3 regions of the Geothrix sp. 21YS21S-2 genome follow, and region 1 is predicted to be linked to each of the others. Evidence: riboswitches for the same ligand, from Rfam matches in the RefSeq annotation. Region 1 holds a riboswitch; each other region holds the start of a gene.
The links. A riboswitch is a leader RNA that binds a small molecule or an ion and turns the genes downstream of it on or off. The one in region 1 is predicted to bind S-adenosylmethionine.
Positions count from the first base shown of each region.

Region 2: linked by a shared signal. The riboswitch ahead of metK (methionine adenosyltransferase) and the one ahead of RAH40_RS07950 (PLP-dependent aspartate aminotransferase family protein) in region 1 are both predicted to bind S-adenosylmethionine.
Region 3: linked by a shared signal. The riboswitch ahead of RAH40_RS13445 (O-acetylhomoserine aminocarboxypropyltransferase/cysteine synthase family protein) and the one ahead of RAH40_RS07950 (PLP-dependent aspartate aminotransferase family protein) in region 1 are both predicted to bind S-adenosylmethionine.

Region 1 is NZ_CP132910.1:1,750,720-1,758,317, reverse strand. It holds gene ltrA (group II intron reverse transcriptase/maturase) at 1-104, shown strand, start outside; gene RAH40_RS07955 (RNA helicase) at 201-2,735, opposite strand; SAM riboswitch class I at 2,891-2,996, shown strand; gene RAH40_RS07950 (PLP-dependent aspartate aminotransferase family protein) at 3,074-4,339, shown strand; gene RAH40_RS07945 (efflux RND transporter periplasmic adaptor subunit) at 4,544-5,701, shown strand; gene RAH40_RS07940 (FtsX-like permease family protein) at 5,703-6,917, shown strand; gene RAH40_RS07935 (ABC transporter ATP-binding protein) at 6,910-7,590, shown strand.
Region 2 is NZ_CP132910.1:4,226,168-4,233,765, forward strand. It holds gene RAH40_RS18730 (PIG-L family deacetylase) at 1-2,289, shown strand, start outside; gene RAH40_RS18735 (sodium:solute symporter) at 2,396-4,111, shown strand; gene RAH40_RS18740 (DinB family protein) at 4,130-4,690, shown strand; SAM-I-IV-variant riboswitch at 4,747-4,858, shown strand; gene metK (methionine adenosyltransferase) at 4,860-6,032, shown strand; gene RAH40_RS18750 (aminotransferase class I/II-fold pyridoxal phosphate-dependent enzyme) at 6,407-7,561, opposite strand; gene aroF (3-deoxy-7-phosphoheptulonate synthase) at 7,555-7,598, opposite strand, start outside.
Region 3 is NZ_CP132910.1:3,056,101-3,063,698, reverse strand. It holds gene RAH40_RS13460 (bifunctional homocysteine S-methyltransferase/methylenetetrahydrofolate reductase) at 1-1,661, opposite strand, end outside; gene RAH40_RS13455 (aspartate kinase) at 1,658-3,010, opposite strand; gene RAH40_RS13450 (alpha/beta fold hydrolase) at 3,007-3,921, opposite strand; gene RAH40_RS13445 (O-acetylhomoserine aminocarboxypropyltransferase/cysteine synthase family protein) at 3,918-5,210, opposite strand; SAM riboswitch class I at 5,395-5,505, opposite strand; gene RAH40_RS13440 (DNA repair protein RecN) at 5,589-7,340, shown strand; gene RAH40_RS13435 (ATP-binding protein) at 7,470-7,598, shown strand, end outside.

The DNA.
Region 1 (7,598 bases):
AGCGGGCCCGCATGACCTGGGATCGCATGAACAAGCTTCTGGCTCGGTTCCCACTGGCCCCAGCCATCAGTTACGCATCGAAACTACGTCCTCAGCGACCGTGACGAGGAGCCGGATGCGGTAGTCCCGCACGTCCGGATCTGAGGGGGGCCGGGGGCGCAAGCTCCCCGGCCTACCCGACTGAAAAGCGATAAAAGAAACTATCTGTAGCTCCCTAGCCGCGCCAGGTTCATCACCGGCGCCCCGGCCTTGCGGGAGGCGTCCAGGTCCACCTGGAACTCGGCGACCCAGTCGTTGTCCCCGGCCTCGTCCACCAGCATCTGCTGGACCCGCCAGTCGGGGAGGACGTAGGTGTGGCGCAGGTTGCGGCCCTCGGAATCCAGGCGGGGGCCCTTGTGGTCCATGCGGTACGCTTCCGCCAGGGCCTTGAGGCGGTCGGGGGTCCACGCCTGGCCTTCGGCGTCGGCGGGCTCGCCGTACTCGGCCAGCAGGTTTGCCGCCTCCTCCCAGTCGCCCACCACCAGGCTCCTCATCCACGTGAAGATCCGGTTGCGCACGGCGGCGGTGAAGGCCTTGCGGTCCCTCGTGACGTCCAGGTCGGCCTCCTCGGCGCCGGGGGGGCGCAGCTCCGCGGCTTCCCCGGGGCGGTAGCTCCCGTCGCGCATCTTCTCCCACTCGTCCAGGAGGCTGGAGTCCACCTGGCGGAGCATGGCGCCCAGGTAGAGCTCCATCTCCCTCACTTCCTCGCTCTTGGCGGAATCGGGCACGGTCTGGGCCAGCACCTTGAACACGCTGTTCAGGTGGCGCAGGAGGAGGCCTTCCGAGCGCTGGATGTCGTACTCGCGCACGTAGTCGGAGAAGGAGCGGTAGTCCTCGAACATCTCCCGGGCGATGGACTTGGGGCGGATGTTCTCCTCGCCCACCCATGGGTGCTTGACGGCGAAGGCGTTGAAGGTGCCGTAGATGAAATCGCGCTGGGGCTTGGGGTACTCGAGCTTCTCCAGCTCGGCCATGCGCTCCTCGTACTCGATGCCGGCCATCTTCATCTCGGCCACGCGCCGGCCCTTGAGGCGGTCCAGCTGCTTGCGCAGGATGACCTCGGGGTTCTCCAGGATGGACTCCACCAGGGTGATGAGGTCCAGGGCGTACTCGGGGCTGTCCGGATCCAGGAGCGGGATCGTGTCGAGCAGGTAGAGGCTGAGGGTCTGGTTCATGGAGAAGTCGTCCTGCAGGTCCACGTTCACCCGCAGGTTGTGGCCCTCGCCCGTGAACTCCACGATCTTCCGGTCCAGCAGGGCGCGGAACAGCTGCCAGCCGCGCCTGAAATGGGCCGCCTTCGCGCGCTCGTTGTCGTGGCAGCCTCGGATGAGCCCGCGCATGGCGCCGCAGCCGTCCCCGCGGCGGCTCAGGACGTTGAGCAGCATGCCGTGGGTCACCTGGAACCGCGACACCAGGCGCTCCGGCTGGGCCGCCACGAGCCTCTCGAAGGTCTGCTTGTCCCAGTTCGTGAAGTTCCGCTCCGGTGGCAGGCGCCTGGTGTACTTCCGGCCGCCGGCGGCGGCCTTGGCGGCCAGCTTCATGTTCTCGATCCAGTGCTCGGGGGCCTGGGCCACCACCCAGCCCACGTCGTCGAAGCCCTTGCGCCCCGCCCGGCCCGAGATCTGGTGGAAGTCCCGCGCGCTCAGGATGCCCGTCTTCTGCCCGTCGTACTTGCACAGCTTGGTGAAGAGCACCGTGCGGATCGGCACGTTGATGCCGACCCCCAGGGTGTCCGTGCCGCAGATGACCTTCAGGAGGCCCTTCTGGGCCAGCTGCTCCACCAGGATGCGGTACTTGGGCAGGAGCCCCGCATGGTGCAGCCCGATGCCGTGGCGCAGCCAACGCTTGAGGTCCGGGCCGTAGGGGCTGTTGAACTTGAAGCCCTCCATCTCCTTCTGGATGGCGGCCTTCTCCTCCTTCGTGCAGAGGTTGATGCTGGTGAAGTCCTGGGCGCTGGTGGCCGCCTCCAGCTGGGTGAAGTGCACCAGGTAGATGGGCGCCTTGCCCTCCTCCACCAGGCGCTCCAGGGTGAGCGAGAGCGGGGATTCGGCGTAGGTGAAGCCCAGGGGCACCGGGCGGTCCGTGGATTTCACCGAGACCGTGGGGGTTCCCGTGAGCCGGGTCAGCTCCTCCTCGAAGAAGGCCGTGTCGCCCAGGGTGGCGGACATGAGCAGGAACCGGCACTGGGGCAGCGTGAGCAGCGGCACCTGCCACGCCACGCCCCGCTCCCGGTCGGCGTAGTAGTGGAACTCGTCCATGATCACGTCCCGCACGTCGGCGTCCGCGCCCTCGCGCAGGGCGATGTTGGCCAGGATCTCGGCGGTGCAGCAGAGGATCGGCGCGTCCCGGTTCACCGAGGCGTCGCCCGTGCTGAGCCCCACGTTCCCGGGCCCGAAGTCCCGGCACAGGGCCAGCCACTTCTCGTTGACCAGGGCCTTGATGGGGCAGGTGTAGATGGAGCGCCGCCCCTGGGCCAGGGCCTTGAAGTGCAGCGCCGCCGCCACCAGGGACTTGCCCGACCCCGTGGGCGTGTTGAGGATGACGTTCTTCCCCTCGAACAGTTCGAGGATGGCGGCCTCCTGGGCGGGGTAGAGGGTGAGGCGCCGGCCTTCCACGTACTCCAGGAACCGGCCGAGCAGTTCGTCGCTGCCGGCGCCGGCTGCCTGGGGGAGGAGGTCGTAGAGGGTCGTGTGCATGGGGATTCCGGGTGGGGGCGGTGGAGGGGGCCTTGTCCACCCTAGCCCATTTCCGGCTGGGCGGGTTCCGGTTCCGATCGGTTTTTTTTCGCCTTTGCGCGGAACCCGGCCCTGCGGCACTCTTGTTCTTTGCGGATCCTTGCCAGTTCCATAGCGCGATATCCAGAAAGGTGGAGGGACGGGCCCTGTGAAACCTTGGCAACCTGCTTCCGGGCAAGGTGCCAATTCCTGCCTGCGGCGCAAGCCGGGGGAAGATGGCGAGCTGCAGCGAGCTGACGAATCAGGGATTCCCCACGATCGGGCCGGAACGGCGGCGATCCTCCCACCCGGAGGACCCCATGAGCGACAACCACCTCGACAGCAACGTGCCCGGCAACCCGGCCTACCATTTCACGGTCGTGCCCCCGGGCACGGAGCCCGTGGCGGGCTGGGCCCGGAGGGCGGACCTCCTGGCCGGGGCCGGACCCGGCACCCAGTGCATCCACGCCGGCTCCCAGCCGGACCCCGCCTACGGGGCCGTGACGCCTCCCCTCTACCTCACCAGCACCTTCGCCTTCTCGGACATCGGCAGCAACGGCGGCTTCGACTACACCCGCAGCGGCAACCCCACCCGGGAGCGCCTGGAGACGGCCATCGCCACCCTGGAGGGGGGCTCGGGAGCCACCTGCACCAGCTCGGGCATGAGCGCGGTCCTCGTGGCCCTGAACCTCCTGGAGCACGGCAGCCACGTGCTCTGCACCGTGGACTGCTACGGCGGCACCTTCCGCACCCTGGAGCACGCCCGCAAGGTCTACGGCCTGGAGGTCACCTACCTGGACCTGGCCGACGCCGCGGCGGTGCGGGCGGCGCTGCGCCCCAACACCCGGATGATCTGGGTCGAGACCCCCTCCAACCCCCTCCTGCGCCTCTCGGACCTGGGCGCCCTGGCCGGAATCGCCGCGGGTGCGGGCGCGCTGCTGGTGGTGGACAACACCTTCCTCTCCCCCGTCCTCCAGCGGCCCTTCGACTTCGGGGCGGACCTGGTGGTGCACAGCACCACCAAGTACCTCAACGGCCACAGCGACGTGGTGGGCGGCGCCGTGGTGGCGGGCCCCGGCCGCGAGGCCCTGGCCCAGCGCATCGCCGCCATGAACAACCTCCTGGGCACCAGCCAGAGCCCCCACGACTGCTACCTGGTGCTGCGCGGCCTCAAGACCCTCCGGGTGCGCATGCTGGCCCACGAGGCGGGGGCCCTGGCCGTGGCCCAGGCGCTGGCCGCCCACCCCGCCGTGGCCTCCGTGAACTACCCCGGCCTGCCCACCCACCCCCAGCACGCCCTGGCCCGGGCCCAGCAGAAGGGCTTCGGCGCCATGCTCAGCTTCGAGCTGAAGGACGCCACCCCGGCCGCGGTGAACCGGGTCCTCCTGGCCCTGCACTGGTTCACCCTGGCCGAGAGCCTGGGCGGCGTGGAGAGCCTCGTGGCCCACCCCGCCAGCATGACCCACGCGTCCATGACCCCGGAGGCCCGCAGGAACGCCGGCATCGGCGACGGCCTCATCCGCCTCTCGGTGGGCATCGAGGATCCCGGGGACCTGGTGGAGGATCTCCGGCAGGCGCTTGGATAGACAAAGATAATTATAATAACTTTTAACCTCTTCTTCCGGTGGCAGGGCGCCTGCGCCGGGGAGGGGTGGCTAAAGTATTAAATAAATATTTTTTGGTGTGGCCAGAGTTGATTCAACATCCGTTGGATTGCGTTCCAAACGCTGGGGAATGTGTTGATTTAATGAACTCGCCATGGAAGGATCCTTCTACCCGAGGAGTGCCGGATGTCCAGGTCCACCGTTCTACGAGGAGCGGCCCTTTGCGGCCTTGCGCTGGTGCTGGCCGCCTTCCTGCCGCGCCTCCTCCTGGGACCGGCCCTCGAGGCGGTGCGGGTGGCGCGCCGCGACCTCGTGCGGACGCTGGTGCTCAACGGCCGGGTCCTGGCGCCCCGGCGCGTCTCCCTGGGGGCGCTGCAGGCCAGCGTCGTCTCCCGCAGGCTGGTGGAGGAGGGGGACCGGGTGGAGGCGGGGCAGGTGCTGGCGGAACTGGAGGACTCGGAGCAGCGGGCGGCGCTGGCCCAGGCCCAGGCGAGGCTGGACCAGCTCAAGGAGAGCGCGGCGCCCTCGGCCCGGGCGGCCCTGGACCAGGCCGACAGCGCCCTGGTGCAGGCGCGCCTGGCCTGGGAGCGGGGCCAGCGTCTGGCCCGGGACGGCATCCTCAGCGCCAGCCAGACCGATGAGCTCCGCAAGGCGTTCGAGACGGCCCTGGCGGGCCGGGAGGGGGCCCTGGCCCAGGCCCGCAGCGCCCAGGGCGGTGCCGACCTGCGCGCCGCGGTGGCCGCGGTGGACCTGGCCGGCGCCAAGCTGAGGCAGATGCGGGTCGCCGCCCCGGCCCGGGGCGTGGTGCTCACCCGCGCCGTGGAGGCGGGGGACCTGGTGCAGCCCGGCAAGGTGCTCTACACCCTGAGCCTCGACGAACCGCTCCAGCTCCTGGTGCAGCCCGACGAGAAGCACCTGGGCGCGCTCGCCCTGGGGCAGCAGGCCACGGCCAGCACCGACGCGCGGCCCCTGGAACGGTTCGGCGGGGAGGTCGCCTACATCGCCCCCGCCGTGGACGCCCAGCGCGGCACGGTCGATCTCAAGCTGAAGGTCCCCGCCCCGCCGGCCTTCCTCCGGCCGGACATGACCGTGTCCGTGGAGATCCGCCTGGGGCACCGCTCGGGAGCGGTGGTGCTGCCCCTGGCAGCGGTGCGCGACCTGCAGGTCGCGCCCTACGTTCTGGTGCGCCGCGGGGGGCGGGCCGAGAAGGTCCCGGTGGGGGTCGGCATGCGGGGGGAGACGGACGTGGAGATCCTGCAGGGGCTGAAGGAGGGGGAGGACGTCTTCCTCTCGCCCGCGGCCCGGCCCGGGGGGCGGTACCGCGCGGCCCTGCAGGCCCGCTGAGATGCCCTTCACCTGGACCGTCGCCGTGCGCTTCCTGCGGGAGGGGCGCGCCCAGACCCTGCTCATCCTCGCGGGGCTGGCCACGGGCGTGGGGGTCATCGTCTTCCTGTCGGCGCTGATCACGGGGCTGCAAGAGAGCCTCGTGGACCGGACCCTGGGCACCCAGGCCCACATCGTCCTGCGCCAGCCCGACGACGTGGCCCGGCCCCAGCTGGACCGCGGGGCCGGCCTGGTGCTGGACCGGATCCAGCGCCCGGAGCAGCGCCTGCGCTCCATCCTGGCCTGGCCCCAGAGCCTGGCCCTCCTGCGGGCCACGCCCGGGGTCACCGCGGCCTCGCCCACGGTCGCCGGGGCCGCCTTCGCCCTCAAGGGCGCCGCGAACCGCAGCGTGGCCCTGCGGGGCGTCGACCCGTCCTACCGGGCCATCCTCGACCTGGCGCCCCGCATCACCGAGGGCGCGTTCGACGTGGCCGGGACCAACGCGGTGGTGGGCACGGAGCTGGCCCACGAGCTGGGCCTGACCACCGGAGACAAGGTGCGCCTCCAGACCCCCGCGGGCCAGAACGAGGTGTTCACGGTGACGGGCATCTTCGACGTGGGCAACAAGGACCTGAACCTGAGGTGGGTCTTCCTGAGCCTGCGCAACGCGCAGACCCTCCTGGACCTGGCCGGCGGGGTGAGCACCCTGGAGGTGAAGGTGGACCGCCTCTTCGAGGCCGAGGCCATGGCCCAGCGGCTCGCGGCCCGCACGGGGCTCCAGGCCGACAGCTGGATGAAGCTCAACGCCCAGCTCCTGGTGGGGCTGCGCAGCCAGAACAGCAGCTCCTACATGATCCAGGTCTTCATCATCATCGCCGTGGTGCTCGGCATCGCCTCGGTGCTGGTGGTCTCCGTGGTCCAGAAGTCCCGGGAGATCGGCATTCTCAGGGCCTTCGGCACGTCCAGGGAGCAGGTCATGCGCATCTTCCTCCTGCAGGGCGGGCTGCTGGGCGGGGTGGGGGCGGTGCTGGGCATGGCGCTGGGCATCGTGCTGGGGCTCTTCTTCCAGACCCTCGCCACCAATCCCGACGGGAGCCCCACCTTCCCCGTGAACCTCACGCCGTGGCTGTTCCTGCGCACCGGGCTCATCGCCCTGGGCACGGGGCTCCTGGGGGCCTGGCTCCCGGCGCGGCGCGCTGCGCGCCTTGACCCCGCCGTGGCCATCCGCCATGACTAGCGTCATGCGCCTGCGGGGCGTCCGGAAATCCTACGGCGAAGCGGTCGTCACCGAGGTCCTGCACGGCATCGACCTGGCGCTGGAGCCCGGCGAGTTCACGGCGCTGGTGGGACCCTCGGGCAGCGGCAAGAGCACCCTGCTGAACCTCCTGGGACTCCTGGACCGGCCCACCTCCGGCTCCATCGAGGTGCTGGGGCGGGATGCCGGCGGCCTGGACGACGCGGCCCTGACCCGGCTCAGGGGCCGCTCCCTGGGGTTCGTCTTCCAGTTCCACCACCTCCTGCCGGCCTTCACGGCGCGGGAGAACATCCTCCTGCCCCTCCACGCGCAGCACGGCAGGGTGGATGCGGCCATGGAGGCCCGGGCCGGCGCGCTCCTGGAGCGCATGGGGATCGCGGACAAGGCCGGCCAGCTCACGTCGAGGCTCTCCGGCGGCCAGCAGCAGCGCGTGGCCATCGCCAGGGCCCTCATGCACGCGCCGAGCCTGGTGCTTGCCGACGAGCCCACCGGGAACCTCGACACCCGCGCCGGGGAGGAGGTCTTCGCCCTGATGCGGGAGCTGAACCGGGAGCAGGGCACCGCCTTCCTGATGGTGACCCACGACCCCGCCCTGGCGGACCGGTGTGACCGGATCATCGAACTGGTGGACGGCAGCATCACCCGGGAGCGATGAGCCGTAAA
Region 2 (7,598 bases), 2.5 Mb from region 1:
GCCCTGGCGGCCTTCTCCCAGGGCGCCAAGGTCCGCGCGGCCTACCTCTCCATGACGCGGGGCGGGGGCGGCCAGAACCTCATCGGGCCCGAACTGGGCGACGGCCTCGCCCTCATCCGCACCCAGGAGCTCCTGGCCGCGCGCCACCTGGACGGGGCCGAGCAGTACTTCACCCGCTGCAACGACTTCGGCTTCTCGAAGACCCCCGAGGAGACCCTCTCCGTCTGGGGCCACGACGCGGCCCTGGCCGACGTGGTGTGGATCGTCCGCAAGCTCCGCCCCGACGTCATCCTCACCCGGTTCTCCCCCACCATCGGCACTACGCACGGCCACCACACGGCCTCGGCCATGCTGGCCCTGGAGGCCTTCCGGGCCGCCGCCGACCCGAAGGCCTTCCCGGAGCAGCTGGACCGGGTCCGCCCCTGGCAGGCCCGGCGCATCCTCTGGAACAGCTTCCGCCCCCAGGCGGAGCGGGACGCCATGAAGCCGGGCTCCTTCCTGACGCTGGACGTCGGCGCGTACGATCCCGTCCTCGGCAAGTCCTTCACCGAGCTGGCCGCGGAGAGCCGGAGCATGCACCGCAGCCAGGGCTTCGGTGCCGTGCCCAGCCGGGGCTCGCGCCTGGAATACTTCGAGCCCCTGGCCGGCGAGCCCGCGAAGGCCGGCTTCTTCGAGGGCGTGGACCTCACGTGGGGACGCGTGGTGGGCGGGGAGGAGGTGCGCGGGCTCCTGGCCCGGGCCCGCGCGGCCTACCGGCCCGAGCGGCCTTCGGAGACCCTGGGCCTGCTCCTCAAGGCCAAGGCCGCTCTCGAGAAGGTGCCCGCCGACCCCTGGGTGGAGGTGAAGCGGGGCGAGCTCGTGGAGGCGATCCGCTGCGCCGCCGGGCTCTGGGCCGAGGCCATCGCCGGGCGCCCCGGGGCCTCCCCCGGCGAGGAGGTGCCCGTGACGGCCACCCTCGTCGCCCGGGGCAGCGGCGACGTCACCGTCAAGGGCCTGCAGCTGGACGGGACCTCGGTGGCCCTGGACCGGAAGCTGGCTCCCAACGAGCCCCTGGCCGAGACCCGGTCCCTCCGGATCCCGGCGGGAATGCCCCCGTCCCGGCCCGCGTGGCTGGGGGCCGGGGCCGCGCCGCCCTCCCCCCTGGCGGGCCTTCCCGAAGGTCCCGCCGCCTTCCAGGCCACCTTCCGCCTGGAGGCCGGCGGCGTCCCCTTCGACCTCCGGGTGCCGGTGCAGTACCGGTTCCGGGACCCCGTCCTGGGCGAGCGCTACCAGGCCTTCACCGTCGCGCCGCCGGTCCTGGTGAACCTCGCCGACCCGGTCCAGATCCTGCCCGACGCCGCCCCCCGCTCCGTCACCCTCGACGTGGCCGCGGGCAGGGGTCCGGTGTCCGGCGTGGTCCGGCTCCTGCCGCCCGCGGGCTGGAAGGCCGACCCCGCCGAGATCCCCTTCGCCCTGGACCGGGCCGGGGACGAGCGCAAGGTGGTCACGACCCTCACCCCGCCCTCCAGCCCGGGCTCGGGGAGCCTGGAGGTGGCGGTGGCCGTGGAGGGCCCCGCCCAGCCCGCCCTCTCCCGGGTGCGCATCGACTACCCCCACATCCCCATCCAGACCTACTTCCCCGCCGCCCGCGCGCGGCTGGTACGCCTTGATCTCAAGCGGGGCGGTTCCCGCATCGGGTACGTCATGGGTTCGGGCGACGAGATCCCCCGGACCCTCAGGCCCCTGGGCTACCAGGTGGACCTCCTCTCCGACGAGGACCTCGCGGGGGGCGCCCTGGACGCCTACGACGCCATCGTCGTGGGCATCCGCGCGTTCAACACCCGTCCCCGCCTGGCCCAGCTCAAGGGCCGGCTCCTGGACTACGTGGCCCGGGGCGGCACGGAGGTGGTGCTCTACGCCGTGGACCAGGGCCTGGTGACCCCGGACTTCGGCCCCTATCCCTTCAAGGTCTCCCGGGACCGGGTCACGGAGGAGACGGCGCCCGTGACGTTCCTGGCGCCGGCCAGTCCCGTGCTGAACTGGCCCAACCGGATCACCGCCGCGGACTTCGAGGGCTGGGTGCAGGAGCGGGGGCTCTACTACGCCCGGGACTGGGACCCGCGCTACCAGGCCGTCCTGGCGTCGGGCGACGCGGGCGAGAAGCCGCTGGCGGGGGGGCTGATCGTGGCGAACCACGGCAAGGGCCACTTCGTCTACACGGGCCTGGCCTTCTTCCGGCAGCTCCCGGACGGCGTGCCCGGGGCCTACCGGCTCTTCGCCAACCTCCTGGCCCTGAAGACGGCGCCGTGAACGGCCCGCCCCCCGTCCTGGGACGCTGGTCCCGGCTCTACGGCCTGGTGCTGTTGAACCTGGCCCTGTGCATCCTGCTGTTCCGCTGGTTCGGGAAGGCCTTCTCGTGAGCGGGCTGGACTGGGCGGTCCTGGGCGGGTGCCTCGCCTTCGTGGTGCTCTTCGGCCTGTGGAAGGGCCGGGGCCACAAGGACTCCACCGGCTACCTGCTGGCCGACCGGGACGCGCGGTGGTTCACCATCTGCCTGTCCATCATGGCCACCCAGGCCAGCGCCATCACCTTCCTCTCCACGCCCGGCCAGGCGTACGTCGACGGCATGCGCTTCGTGCAGTTCTACCTGGGGCTGCCCCTGGCCATGGTGGTGCTCTCCATCACCGCGGTGCCCCTCTTCCACCGCCTGAAGGTCTTCACGGCGTACCAGTTCCTGGAGGAGCGCTTCGACGGCAAGACCCGCACCCTGGCGGCCATGCTCTTCCTGGTGCAGCGCGGGCTGGCGGTGGGCCTGACCATCTACGCCCCGGCCCTGGTGCTGTCGGTGCTGCTGGGCTGGAACATCCACGTGAACCTCGTGCTGGTGGGGACCCTGGTGATGATCTACACCGTCACCGGCGGAACCCGCGCGGTGTCCTGGGCCCAGAGCTGGCAGATGCTCATCATCACCTGCGGCATGGTGGGCGCGGGCGTGATGGTGGTGCACCGGCTGCCGCAGGGGGTGTCGTTCGGCGACGCCCTGCACGTGGCCGGGAGCCTGGGGCGGCTCAACGCCATCGACTTCTCCTTCGACCTGAAGAACCGCTACAACCTGTGGTCGGGCCTCGTGGGCGGGTTCTTCCTGGCCCTCTCCTACTTCGGCACCGACCAGTCCCAGGTGCAGCGCTACCTCTCGGGCAGCTCCGTGGCCCAGAGCCGCATGGGGCTCCTGGCCAACGGCCTGTTCAAGGTGCCCATGCAGTTCCTGATCCTGCTGGTGGGGGCCATGGTGTTCGTGGCCTACCAGTTCACCGCGCCCCCGGTCTTCTTCAACCCGGGTCCGGTGAAGCGGGTGCTCGCCAGCGAGGCGGCGCCCGAATTCCGGAGGGCCCAGGAGGCCTACGGCGCGGCGCTGGCGGACCGCGCGGCCCGGGCGGAGGGCTTCATCCGGGCCCGCCACGGGGAGGGGTCCCTGCCCGAGGCCCGGGAGGAGCTGCTCCGGGCCGACGCCAGGGCCGCGCAGAAGCGCAGCGAGGCCGTGGGCATCATGCGCCGGGCGGACCCCTCCGTGAACCCCAGCGACACCAACTACGTCTTCCTCTGGTACGTCCTCCACAGCCTTCCGGCCGGCCTCGTGGGCCTGGTGCTGGCCGCGGTGTTCTCGGCCTCCATGTCCTCCATGTCCGCGGAGATCAACGCCCTGGGTGCCACCACGGTGGTGGACCTGTGGCGCCGCTACGCGGGGGGGGCCGACACCCGGGGCGAGATGTGGGTGTCGAGGCTGGCCACCTTCGGGTGGGGGTGCTTCGCCATCGCCTTCGCGGAGTACGCGAGCCGCCTGGGCTCCCTGGTGGAGGCCGTCAACATCCTGGGGTCCCTCTTCTACGGGACCATCCTCGGGATCTTCCTGGTGGCCTTCTACCTCAAGGGGGTGCGGGGGGGCAGCGCGTTCTGGGCGGCCCTGGCGGCGGAGGCCGCCGTCCTGGCATGTTTCCTCTTCAGCGGCATCTCATTCCTTTGGTACAACGTCGTCGGCTGCGTGCTGGTGGTCGGCCTGTCGATGCTGTTCCAGAAGCTGGGCGGCGTTCCCGTGGGGACGGACCTGCCCGGCGCCACCCTGTCCCCGGACTAGCACCCAGAGGAGGAAGTCATGATCAGGAACGCCACGGTCCTCGCGGCTCTTCTCGCCGCCTCCAACCTCACCGCCCAGTACGCCGAACCCCCCAAGCTCGACAAGCCTCTGGGCGTGACCCTGGACGGATCCCTCGGCTACGCGGAGAAGGAGTTCGTCCCCGCCCTGGAAGCCATGCCCGAGTCGAAGTTCGCCTTCGTGCCCACCGCGGGCGAGTTCAAGGGCGTCCGCGACGTCGCCGCCCAGGCCAAGCACGTGGGCGCGGTCAACTACTGGGTGGGCTCGGTCATCCTCGGGGAGAAGCCCCCGGTGGACGTGGGCAAGGGGGACGGTCCCGCCGCCCTGAAGGAGAAGGCGGAAGTCCTGGCCTACTTGAAAGGCTCGTATGAGTACGTCCACAAGGCGCTCAAGTCCATCAACGACCGGAACGCGCTGGTGGCCATCAAGTCCCCCTTCGGCGAGGGCGACACGTCCCGCGTGGCCCTCGCGAACATCCTGCTGGCCCACACGATGGACCACTACGGGCAGATCGTGGTGTACCTCCGCATGAACGGAATCGTGCCGCCGGCCAGCCGTTGAGGGGCCGCCCGCTTGCCACCGGCGGGTTGACAAAACCGGGGGCCAGCCCAAGAATGGCAGTGCATGTAGAGTGCCCTGAAAGGGGTCGGCAACCGAGCAGGAAGCTGCGGTGCCCTGGACCTACGGGTTCCATGCGCAGGAGACCAACCTGAAACCCCTGGAGCGCATGATGTCGAGCAACTACCTTTTCACCTCGGAGTCCGTCTCCGAAGGCCATCCCGACAAGGTCTCCGACCAGATCTCGGACGCGGTCCTGGATGCCTGCCTCGCCCAGGACCCCAAGTCCCGGGTCGCGGCGGAGACCCTGTGCAACACGGGCCTGGTCGTCATGGCCGGCGAGATCACCACCAACGCGGTGGTGGACTACATCCAGATCGCCCGCGGCGTCCTGAAGGACATCGGCTACGACAGCACCGACTACGGCATCGACTACCGCGGCTGCGCCGTCATGGTCTGCTACGACAAGCAGTCCCAGAACATCAGCCAGGGCGTCACCGAGGGCGAAGGGCTCCACAAGGAGCAGGGCGCCGGCGACCAGGGCCTCATGTTCGGCTACGCCTGCGACGAGACCGACGCGCTCATGCCCGCTCCCATCCACTACGCGCACCGCATCATGGAGCGCCAGGCGAAGCTCCGCAAGGAGGGCCGCTTCGCGTGGCTCCGCCCCGACGCCAAGTCGCAGGTCACCCTGCGCTACGTCGACGGCCGCCCCGTGGGGGCCGAGAGCATCGTGGTCTCCACCCAGCATGCCGAGGACGTCCCCTACGAGGTGCTCCGGGACGCGGTGATCGAGGAGATCATCAAGCCCGTCATGCCCGCGGCCTGGCTCAAGGGCACCGAGTACCTCGTCAACCCCACCGGCAAGTTCGTCGTGGGCGGCCCCCAGGGCGACTGCGGCCTCACGGGCCGCAAGATCATCGTGGACACCTACGGCGGCTCCGCCCCCCACGGCGGCGGCGCCTTCTCCGGCAAGGACCCCTCGAAGGTGGACCGCTCCGCGGCCTACGCCGCGCGGTACGTGGCCAAGAACATCGTCGCCGCGGGCCTGGCCTCCCGCTGCCAGCTGCAGGTGGCCTACGCCATCGGCGTGGCCAAGCCCGTGAGCGTGATGGTCACCACCTTCGGCACGGGCGTCATTTCCGACGCCCAGCTGGAGAAGCTCGTGGCCGAGCACTTCGACCTGAGCCCCAAGGGCATCATCACCACCCTCGACCTCCTGCGCCCCATCTACCGGGACACCGCCAGCTACGGCCACTTCGGCCGGGACGGGTTCCCCTGGGAGCGCACGGACAAGGCCGAGGCCCTCGCCGCGGCGGTCAAGGGGCTGGAAGTCCGGGTCTGACGGCATTCCCCAGTCAAGCCGGGCCCCGTCGGGGCCCGGCTTTTTCGTGGGCCAGGGCCTGTCGGCAAACCCCGGCAAAGGCGTAAATGGGCTTCATCCTGCCTTTTCCCCTCAATTCATCCCTGTCCTGGCAGGGCAAGCCTGCAGGGAAACGGCGCGCAGGCCACCCGCCATCACGGACCCATCCCGGCACTTGCCCTGCTGGAACGGGGATAAATTGGATTGATGGGATGAAAGGGATTTAATCCTCTGCGCCTGTGGGTTCAGTCTTTTCGAGGTGCAAGCCGCCCGCTTATCGGATGCCGCGGATGGGCCGGGAAAGCGATCACACTCGCAGAGAAGGGTTTTCAGCCGGGTCGATTCCCAAACGTCCGCTACCCGAAGAAGGTCCGCATGCGCTCCAGCGCCTTGTCCAGCGCCTCCAGGGACGCGGCGATGGAGATGCGAAGGTACCCGGGCGCGCCGAAGGCGGTGCCGGGCAGCACCTTAACCCCGGCCTCGTCCCGGAGGCGCGCCGTGAGTTCCGGGTCCGAGGCGACGCCGTGGGCCTCCATCCATCCGGCCACGTGGGGGAAGAGGTAGATCGCCCCCTCGGGGCGGCCGCAGCGGATGCCCCGGATGGCGTTCAGGCCCTCCTGGAGCCGGTCCCGGCGGACCCGGAGGCCCTCGGCCATCTCCCGCTCGAAGGCGCCGTCCAGGCCCAGCGCGGCGATGCCGGCGTGCTGGCTGATCATGCTGGGGTGGGTGACGCTGGTGGAGCCCAGGCTGGTCATGGCGCGGATGAGGCCCAGGGGGCCGGCGGCGGCGCCCAGGCGGTAGCCGGTCATGGCGAAGCGCTTGGAGAAGCTCTCCACCAGGAGGGTGCGGTCGGCCAGGTCGGGGCAGGTGCGCAGGAAGGGGAGCTCGGGGCCGTCCAGGGTGAGGGTGCCGTACACCTGGTCCAGCACCAGCCAGAGGTCGCGCTCCAGGATGACGTCGGCCAGGTCGTGGAGGCGCGGGAGGTCCCACACCCTCCCGGTGGGGTTGGAGGGCTGGTTGAGGATGACGGCGCGGGTGCGCGGGCCCAGCGCCCGGTCCAGGGCGCCCTCCGCGGGCAGGAGGTCCGGGCCCGGCGGCACGATGACCGGAGTGCCTCCGGCCCAGGCCACCTGGTCCTTGAAGGTGGGCCAGTAGGGGGCGAAGATCAGCACCTCGTCCCCGGGCTCCAGGACGCACCGGAGGGCGTCGAGGATGGCGGGCTTGCCGCCGGCGGTGACGAGGAGGTTGTCGGCGGTGCGGGGGACCCCGTCCCGCCGGGTCAGGTCGGCGGCCAGGAGCTCGCGCAGGGCGGGCAGGCCCTGGGCGGGGCCGTAGCGGGTTCGGCCCTCCAGGGCGGCCCGGGCCGCGGCTTCGCGCACGGCCACGGGGGGCAGGCCCTCGGGCTCGCCCACCGTGAGGTCCACGGGGTCCGGGTGGAGGCAGGGCGCCGAGGCCCCGGCCATGGTGGGCGAGAGGCCGGCGCTGCCGGCGCGGGTGTTGAGGGTCACCATTTCTTCCCCTGGGAATCCACGATGGGTCGCAGACCAG
Region 3 (7,598 bases), 1.3 Mb from region 1:
TCCGGCAGGGTCACGCCGGGCACCTCGTTGGCCATGAACTCGGCGTTGCGCAGGCTCTTCAGGGGCCAGATGCCCGCGATGACCGGGATGCCGAGGGGCTCGGCGAACTCCAGGAAGCGGAACAGCGCGTCGGCGTCGAAGACCGGCTGGGTGATGGCCCATTCGGCGCCCGCGTCCACCTTGTACCGGAACCGGGACTGCTCCCTGTCCACGTCCACGGCCACGGGGTTGGCCCCCACGCCGATGCTGAACCGCGTGGGCACGCCGATGTTGCTGCCGCCCAGGTCCAGGCCCGAATTCAGGCAGCGCAGGATGTTCACCAGGCCGATGGCGTCCACGTCGAAGACCGCCGTGGCGTTGGGGTAGGGCCCGAGCTTCGGGGGATCGCCCGTGATGGCCAGCACGTTCTGGACGCCCAGCCCCGCGGCGCCCAGGAGGTCGCTCTGGATGCCCAGGAGGTTCCGGTCCCGGCAGGCGAAGTGCATGAGGGCCTCCATGCCCACCCGCTGCTGGATGATCACGGCGGTGGCCAGGGCCGACATGCGGGCCATGGCCCGGGGGCCGTCCGGGACGTTGATGGCGTCCACGCCCCGGTCCCGGCAGAAGGCGGCCTTCTCCACCAGCTTGTCGGCGCTGATGCCCTTGGGGGGGACCAGCTCGACGGTCACCACGAATTCGCCGTCGGCGATCTTCCGGCTGAACGCGCTGCGCTCGGCCTGGGGCACCGGGTAGTGGGTGGCCTCGGTGGGGGGGCGCTCGGTGGCGCCCTCCACGAAGGCCTTCTCCTGGCGCAGGGCGCCCCGCATGGAGCGGGTGTGCCCGGGCGTCGTGCCCGCGCAGCCGCCCACGGCCCGGACCCCCAGCTGGAAGGCCTGGCGCGCGAACTCGCCCAGGTACTCGGGGCTGGCCATGTACAGGAGGCGCCCGTCGACCATGCGGGGAAGGCCGGCGCTGGGCTGGAGGATGAGGGGACAGTCCGTCACGGCCCGGAACCGCTTGAGCAGGTCCAGGAGGGGGGCCGGGCCGCTGCCGCCGTTGACGCCCACGAGGTCGGCGCCCCACTCGGCCAGCTTGGCGATGTACCACTCCGGCTCCGTGCCGTAGAGGGTCTGGCCCTCGTCGTTGGGGGTCATCTGGGCCACCACGGGCAGGGAGCAGATCTCCTTGATGGCCAGGATGGCCTGGTGGATCTCGTTGAGATCCGCGAAGCTCTCCAGAACGAAGAGGTCCACGCCGCCCTCGATGAGGGCCCGGGCCTGTTCCGCGAAGAAGCCCCTCGCCTCCTCGAAGGAGGTTGGGCCCCAGGGCTCGATGCGCACCCCCAGGGGGCCGATGCACCCGGCCACCCAGCCGGGATCCTCGTCGCCCAGGGCCGCGCGCGCCAGGAGGGCCCCCTTGAGGTTGATGTCCCGCAGGTTTTCGGCGAGGCCGTAGCCCTGCAGCTTCAGGCGGTTGGCCGCCCAGGTGTTGGTGGTGACCACCTGGGCCCCCGCGGCGCGGAACTCCTGGTGGATCGCCCCCACCAGCTCCGGGGAGGCCAGGTTGGCCTCGTCGAAGGACCGGTTGATGTAGACGCCGCGCTCGTAGAGCACGGTGGGCGTGGAACCGTCGAAGAGGAAGCATTGCCCGGAATTCAGGGCTTCGGTGAAGGTCTGGGTCATCCGCCGCTCCTGGGTGCAGACTCTATGCAATGCGCATGCAGCCTGGGAATCAACAGGGAAAGCCGGTGGTCCGGCACCAGGAAGGCCAGGGAGACCCCGGTGTCCCCGGCCAGGATGGCCGCCACCGGTTCATCCACCAGGGGCCCCAGGAGGCTGAGGGCGCGCCCCGGCGCCTCCCGCAGGCCCTCGCCCACCAGCGCCACCGCCGCCCAGCCCCGCTGGACGGAGAGGCCGGAGGCCGCCAGGTCCCGGAGGACGGCTTCGGAATCGGCCGTCTCCCCCTTGGCGACCAGGAGGCCCCCGTCGGGGGTGGCCAGCAGTCCGTAGAGGGAGGCCCCGGCCTCCAGCAGCCGGGTGGAGGCCTGGAAGAGCAGCTCGGAGTCCTGGGCGGGGGGGACCCGCAGGCAGGAGACCCCCTCCTTGTACGCCACCGAGGTGATCTCCCCGGGTCGGCGCGCCGGGGCCTCGGAGCGGATCTCGGTGCGGCTGCCCGTGGGGCGGTGCGTGTTGGCCACCACCAGGCCGAAGCCCGCGCGGCTCACCGGCGCCAGGGCGTCGGCATGGAGCACCTTGGCCCCGAAGGCCGACAGGGCCGCGGCCTCCCGGAGGCTCATGACCGGGATGGGCCGGGCCTCGGGCACCAGGCTGGGGTCGGCGCTGAGCACGCCGTCCACGTCCGTCCAGATCTGCACCTCGGAAGCGCCCAGGGCCTCGCCCAGCAGGGTGGCGCTGGTGTCGGAGCCGCCCCGGCCCAGGGTCGTGGTGGACCCGTCCGGGGCCGTGCCCAGGAAGCCCTGGGTGACCCACAGGGCGCCCTTGGCCAGGCCCTCCCGCCAGGGCCCGGCGGCCTCCCGGATGCGCTCGAGGTCGGGCCGGGCCCTGCCGTGGCGGGCGTCGGTGCGAAGCGCCTCCCGCACGTCCCGGAACGTGGCCGGCAGGCCCCGGCGCCCCAGCAGGGTCTCCAGGAGCCGCGCCGACAGGGTCTCGCCCAGGGCGAGGGCGGCGTCGCGGGAACGGGGGGAGGCCTCCCACAGGAGGCCCATGCCCTGCAGCAGGCCCGCCAGGGACTGGAACAGGGGCTCCCAGTGGGGGCGGACCGCCTCGTCCACGCCCAGCGCCCGGGCCGTGGCCCAGTGCCGGGCCTCCAGGGCGATGCGGGCCGCGCCCGCGGCCTCCAGGTCCCCCTTGGCCGAGGCGTTGATGGCCTTCAGGATCAGGTCCGTGGTGCCCGACAGGGCCGAGACCACCACGAGGCCCCCCTGGGGGAGCTCCTGGCCGATGATCGTCGCCGCCAGTTCCAGGGCCTCCCGGGTTCCGACGCTGGTTCCTCCGAACTTGAGAACTTTCAAGGCAGTACCTCCTTCAGCCAGGCTTTCACCTGGTCCCACTCGATGAGGAAGGCATCGTGCCCGTGGGGGCTCCGCACCCAGCGGGCCTCCCCCAGGCGCTCCGCCTTCCGGGCGGCTTCGATGAGTTCAATCAGGCAGGCCTGGGAGAAGAGCATGTCCCCCTCCAGGCCCAGGACGTGGAGCGTGGCGCCCATGCGCGCCAGGACCTCGGGCAGGCTGCCCCGGCCCCGGGTGAGGTCGTGGTTGTCCATGGCGTCCAGGAGGGCCACGTAGGCCGCCCGGGTGAACCGCGCCGCCAGGGCCCTGCCATGGAAAGCCAGCCATTCCTGCAGCTCGCTTGGAGCGGTGAAGCGCCCAGCCAGACCCGCGGGGCTCCGGAAGGTGAGCATGGCGACGCGCCGCGCCAGGGCGATGGCCTCGTCGTCGCCCAGGGAGGGGCTGGCCAGGATCGCGCGCTGGGCCTCGTTGGAGCCCCAGAGCCACGCGTCGGAGCGGCCCCCGCAGCCGATGACGCCCACGGCCTTGAAGCGCCCGGGCTCCAGGACGGCCAGCTCCAGCGCCACCATGCCCCCCAGGGATCCCCCCAGGAGGGCGTCGAAGGACAGGTCCCCGGCGCGGATCCACTGGGCCAGCACCTCGGCCTGGTACCGGGTGGACCAGCCGCCCCGGGGTTCCGGCCCTTCGGCGCCGTAGCAGCTCCCGGCGAGGTTGGGCGTCCACACGGTGGCCTCGGATGCCGCCAGGGGCGCGCCCGGCTCGAACATGGGCCCCCACCAGCCCTTCACCCCCGGCGCGTCGGCGGCGTCGGGGCCCCCGGTGAGCGCGTGGAGGAGCAGGACCCTGGCCGGCCCGTGCCCGGTGACGCGGAAGGCGGTGCGCACGCCCTCCGGGGAGAGGAAGGCCTGGGTCAAGCGTCCCCCCCGCACAGGGCCTGGTTCAGGTCCGCCTTCAGGTCGTCGATGTTCTCGAGGCCGATGGAGAGCCGGATGAGGTCGTCCGTGACGCCGTTGGTGGCGCGGTCCTCGGCGCTGAGCTGCTGGTGGGTCGTGGTGGCCGGGTGGATGATGAGGCTCTTGGCGTCGCCCACGTTGGCCAGGCGGGAGAAGAGCTCCACCGCGTTGATGACCTTGGCCCCGGCGGCCAGCCCCCCCTTCACGCCGAACGTGAGGATGCCGCCGAAGCCCGCGCCCTCCCGGAAGTAGCGCCGGGCCAGGGCGTGGCTCGGATGGCCGGGGAGGCCCGGGTAGTTGACCCAGGCCACCTGGGGGTGGGCCTCCAGCCACTGGGCGATGGCCAGGGCGTTGCTGCCGTGGCGGTCCATGCGGATGGGGAGGGTCTCGATGCCCTGGAGCAGAAGGAAGGCGTTGAAGGGCGACAGCGCGGGGCCGAAGTCCCGAAGGCCCTCCAGGCGGGCCTTGGCCGCGAAGGCCGCCGGACCCGCAACCTGGGTGAGGACGGCCCCGTGGTAGGAGGGGTTGGGCTGGGTGAACTCCGGGAACCTGCCGTTGGCCCAGTCGAAGTTGCCCCCGTCGACCAGCACGCCGCCGAGGCTCGTGCCGTGGCCCCCGAGGTACTTCGTCGCGCTGTGCACCACCAGGTTCGCGCCATGCTTCAGGGGCTGGCAGATCCAGGGGGAGGCCAGGGTGTTGTCCACGATGAGGGGCACCCCCGCCTCCTGGGCCACCGCCGCCAGGGCGTCGAAGTGGGGCACGTCCAGCTTGGGGTTGCCCAGCGCCTCCAGGTAGATGGCCTTGGTCTCCGGGCGCAGGGCCTTGCGGAAGGCGTCAGGGTCGGTACTGTCCACGAAGGTGACCGTGATGCCCAGGCGCTTGAAGCTCTGGCTGAAGAGGGTGTGGGTGCCCCCGTAGAGGTTGGTGCCGGCGATGAGGTGGTCCCCGGCCTGGGCCAGGGTCACCACCGCGAGGGTGATGGCGGCCTGGCCGGAGGCCGTGGCCACCGCCGCCACGCCGCCCTCCAGCTGGGCCACGCGCTTTTCCAGCACGTCCACCGTGGGGTTCCCGATGCGGGTGTAGATGTTGCCCGGCTCCTCCAGGCTGAACAGGCGCGCCCCGTGCTCCGTGGAGTCGAAGACGTAGCTGGTGGTCTGGTAGATGGGCACCGCGCGGCTGCGGGTGTCCCGGTCCGGGCTGTGCCCCCCGTGGAGGGCGATGGTCTCGAAGTGGGGCTGGTTCTGGCTCACGTTCGGCTCCAGGTGGATCTTCCCCCGCCCGCCGCGGGGGGGGAATGCTTGGGTCCTTGTCTCCCCGCTAGGGGCCTCCGGACAGGTCGAGGGAGCCTTCGGTTCCTCGCGAGCTTCACATGGACGGAGAGGGGCCCGAATAATTCGGGCCCCTCTCCGTCTGTGTCTTGGCAGTCACATCAGTTCGGTATCTATCCGGCTCGACGCATGCGTCCACCGGCAGGAATTGGCACCTTGCTCATCGCAGGTTGCCAAGGTTTCACAGGGCCCGTCCCTCCACCTTTCGTGATAGCTCACTATGGAACTGACAAAGAACTCAGAACCATCATGATGCGTGTTCGCTGCCCAGGAGTCAAGGCCTCAGGGTAGGCTGAAGCCATGCTCTCTTCGCTCCGCATCCAGAACCTGGCCCTGGTGGAAGACCTCGCCCTGGACTTCCAGGCCGGCTTCACCGTCCTCACCGGCGAGACCGGGGCCGGCAAGTCCCTCCTGGTGGACGCCCTCTCCCTGCTGGTGGGGGCCCGGGGCGACGGCGACATGGTGCGCCAGGGCACGGCCCGGGCCGTGGCCGAGACCGTGGTGGACGGCGCCTTCGAGGCCTGGCGGGCCTTCCTCGCCGACCGGGGCCTCCCCGAGGAGCAGCCCGTGGTGCTGCGCCGGGAGGTGGCCGCCAACGGCCGCAGCCGCGCCTGGATCAACGGCGGCGCCTGCAGCCTGACCGACCTGCGCGAGGCCGGGCGCATCTGGATGCGCCTCACCAGCCAGCACGACCACCAGTCCCTCCTGGCCGAGGAACGCCACCTGGGCCTCCTGGACGAGGTGCTGGGCATCAGCGCCGACCTGGCCGCCCAGGCGGGCGACGTGCGGGACGCCCAGGCCCGCCTGGCGGCCCGGAAGAAGAGCGAAAGCCAGCGCGCCGAGCGCCTGGAGTGGCTGGCCGAGCAGATCGCCGACCTGGAGAAACTGGCCCCCCGGGCCGGGGAGTGGGTGCAGCTGCGCAGCGAGCGCGAACCCCTGCGCCACGCCGTCCACCTGGAGTCCGCCTTCCGCGAGGGCGCCGAGGCCCTGCGCGACGCCCTGCGCCTGGTGGAGGACGCCCACCGCGCCCAGGCCCGCGCCGCCTCGATCCTGCCCGCCGCCCAGGTGGAAGTGGACCGCACCCGCTCGGCCCTGCTGGAGCTGGAGGACCTCCAGGCCCTGGCCCAGGACCAGGCCATCCGCTGGTCCCGGGAGGGCGTGGACCGCATCGAGGCCCTGGAGACCCGCCTAGCCCAGTTCGAGAAGCTGGCCCGGCGCCACCGCTGCGAGCCCGAGGAGCTCGCGGGCCGCCTGGAGGCGCTCCGCCGCGAGCAGGACGAACTGAACAACCACAGCTCCAGCCTGAGGGAACTCGAAGGCGGCCTGGCGAAGGCCTGCGAGGCCTACCGCGCCGCCGCCGAGGTCCTCCACGCCCACAGGGCCGGCCTCGTCCAGCCCCTGGAAAAGGACGTGCACCAGCGCCTGGGCCGCCTGGGGATGAACGGCTGCCGAATCCAGCTGCGCCTGGCCGTCGCCGAGGAACCCTCGAGCCCGGTCCTCCTGGCGGGCCTGCCCGTGAGGGTCTCCCCCCAGGGCTTCTCCACCGTGGCCATCTGGATCGAGCCCAACGTGGGCGAGGGCTTCCGCCCCCTGGCCAAGATCGCCTCGGGCGGCGAGCTGAGCCGCCTCATGCTGGCCATGCAGGGCGCCGGCATGGCGCTCGGCGCCGGCAGCCGGGACCCCCTGGTCCTGGTGCTGGACGAGGTGGACGCCGGCATCGGCGGCGAGACCGCCATCGCCGTGGGCGCCGCCGTGCGCGAGCTGGGCCGGAGCCACCAGGTGCTGGCCGTGACCCACCTGGCCCAGGTGGCCGCCCGCGCCGAGCACCACGGCCAGCTGCGCAAGGAAGTGAACGAGGGCCGCACCCGCAGCGGCCTCACCTGGCTCGCGGGCGACGCCCGGGTGCGGGAACTGGCCCGGCTCCTGTCCGGCCACCCCGACCGCCCCGAGGCCGTGGCCCACGCACGGATCCTGCTGGAGGGGGCCGTGGCCACCCCGCTGCTGGAGGTGGACGGCGCGGCCCCGGTGGAGGGGAAGCGGAAGCGGCGGTGAAAGGCTGCCGGCGCCTGGCGTTGTTTACCAAGAACAGGAATGGCGATACTTGAGTTCAATTTACGGGAAAATAATAAATTCATCCGTTTAACAGATTGAAATTATGCCACCAGATGGCATATTTTTATCATGTTCGATCGCACCCTTTCCCCACGCGTGGCCGAAGCGCTGCTCGACACCCCCGTGGTCCTCCTTTTGGGGGCCCGGCAGGTGGGGAAGAGCACCCTGGCCAAGGCCCTCCTGGCCCACCAGGCCCAA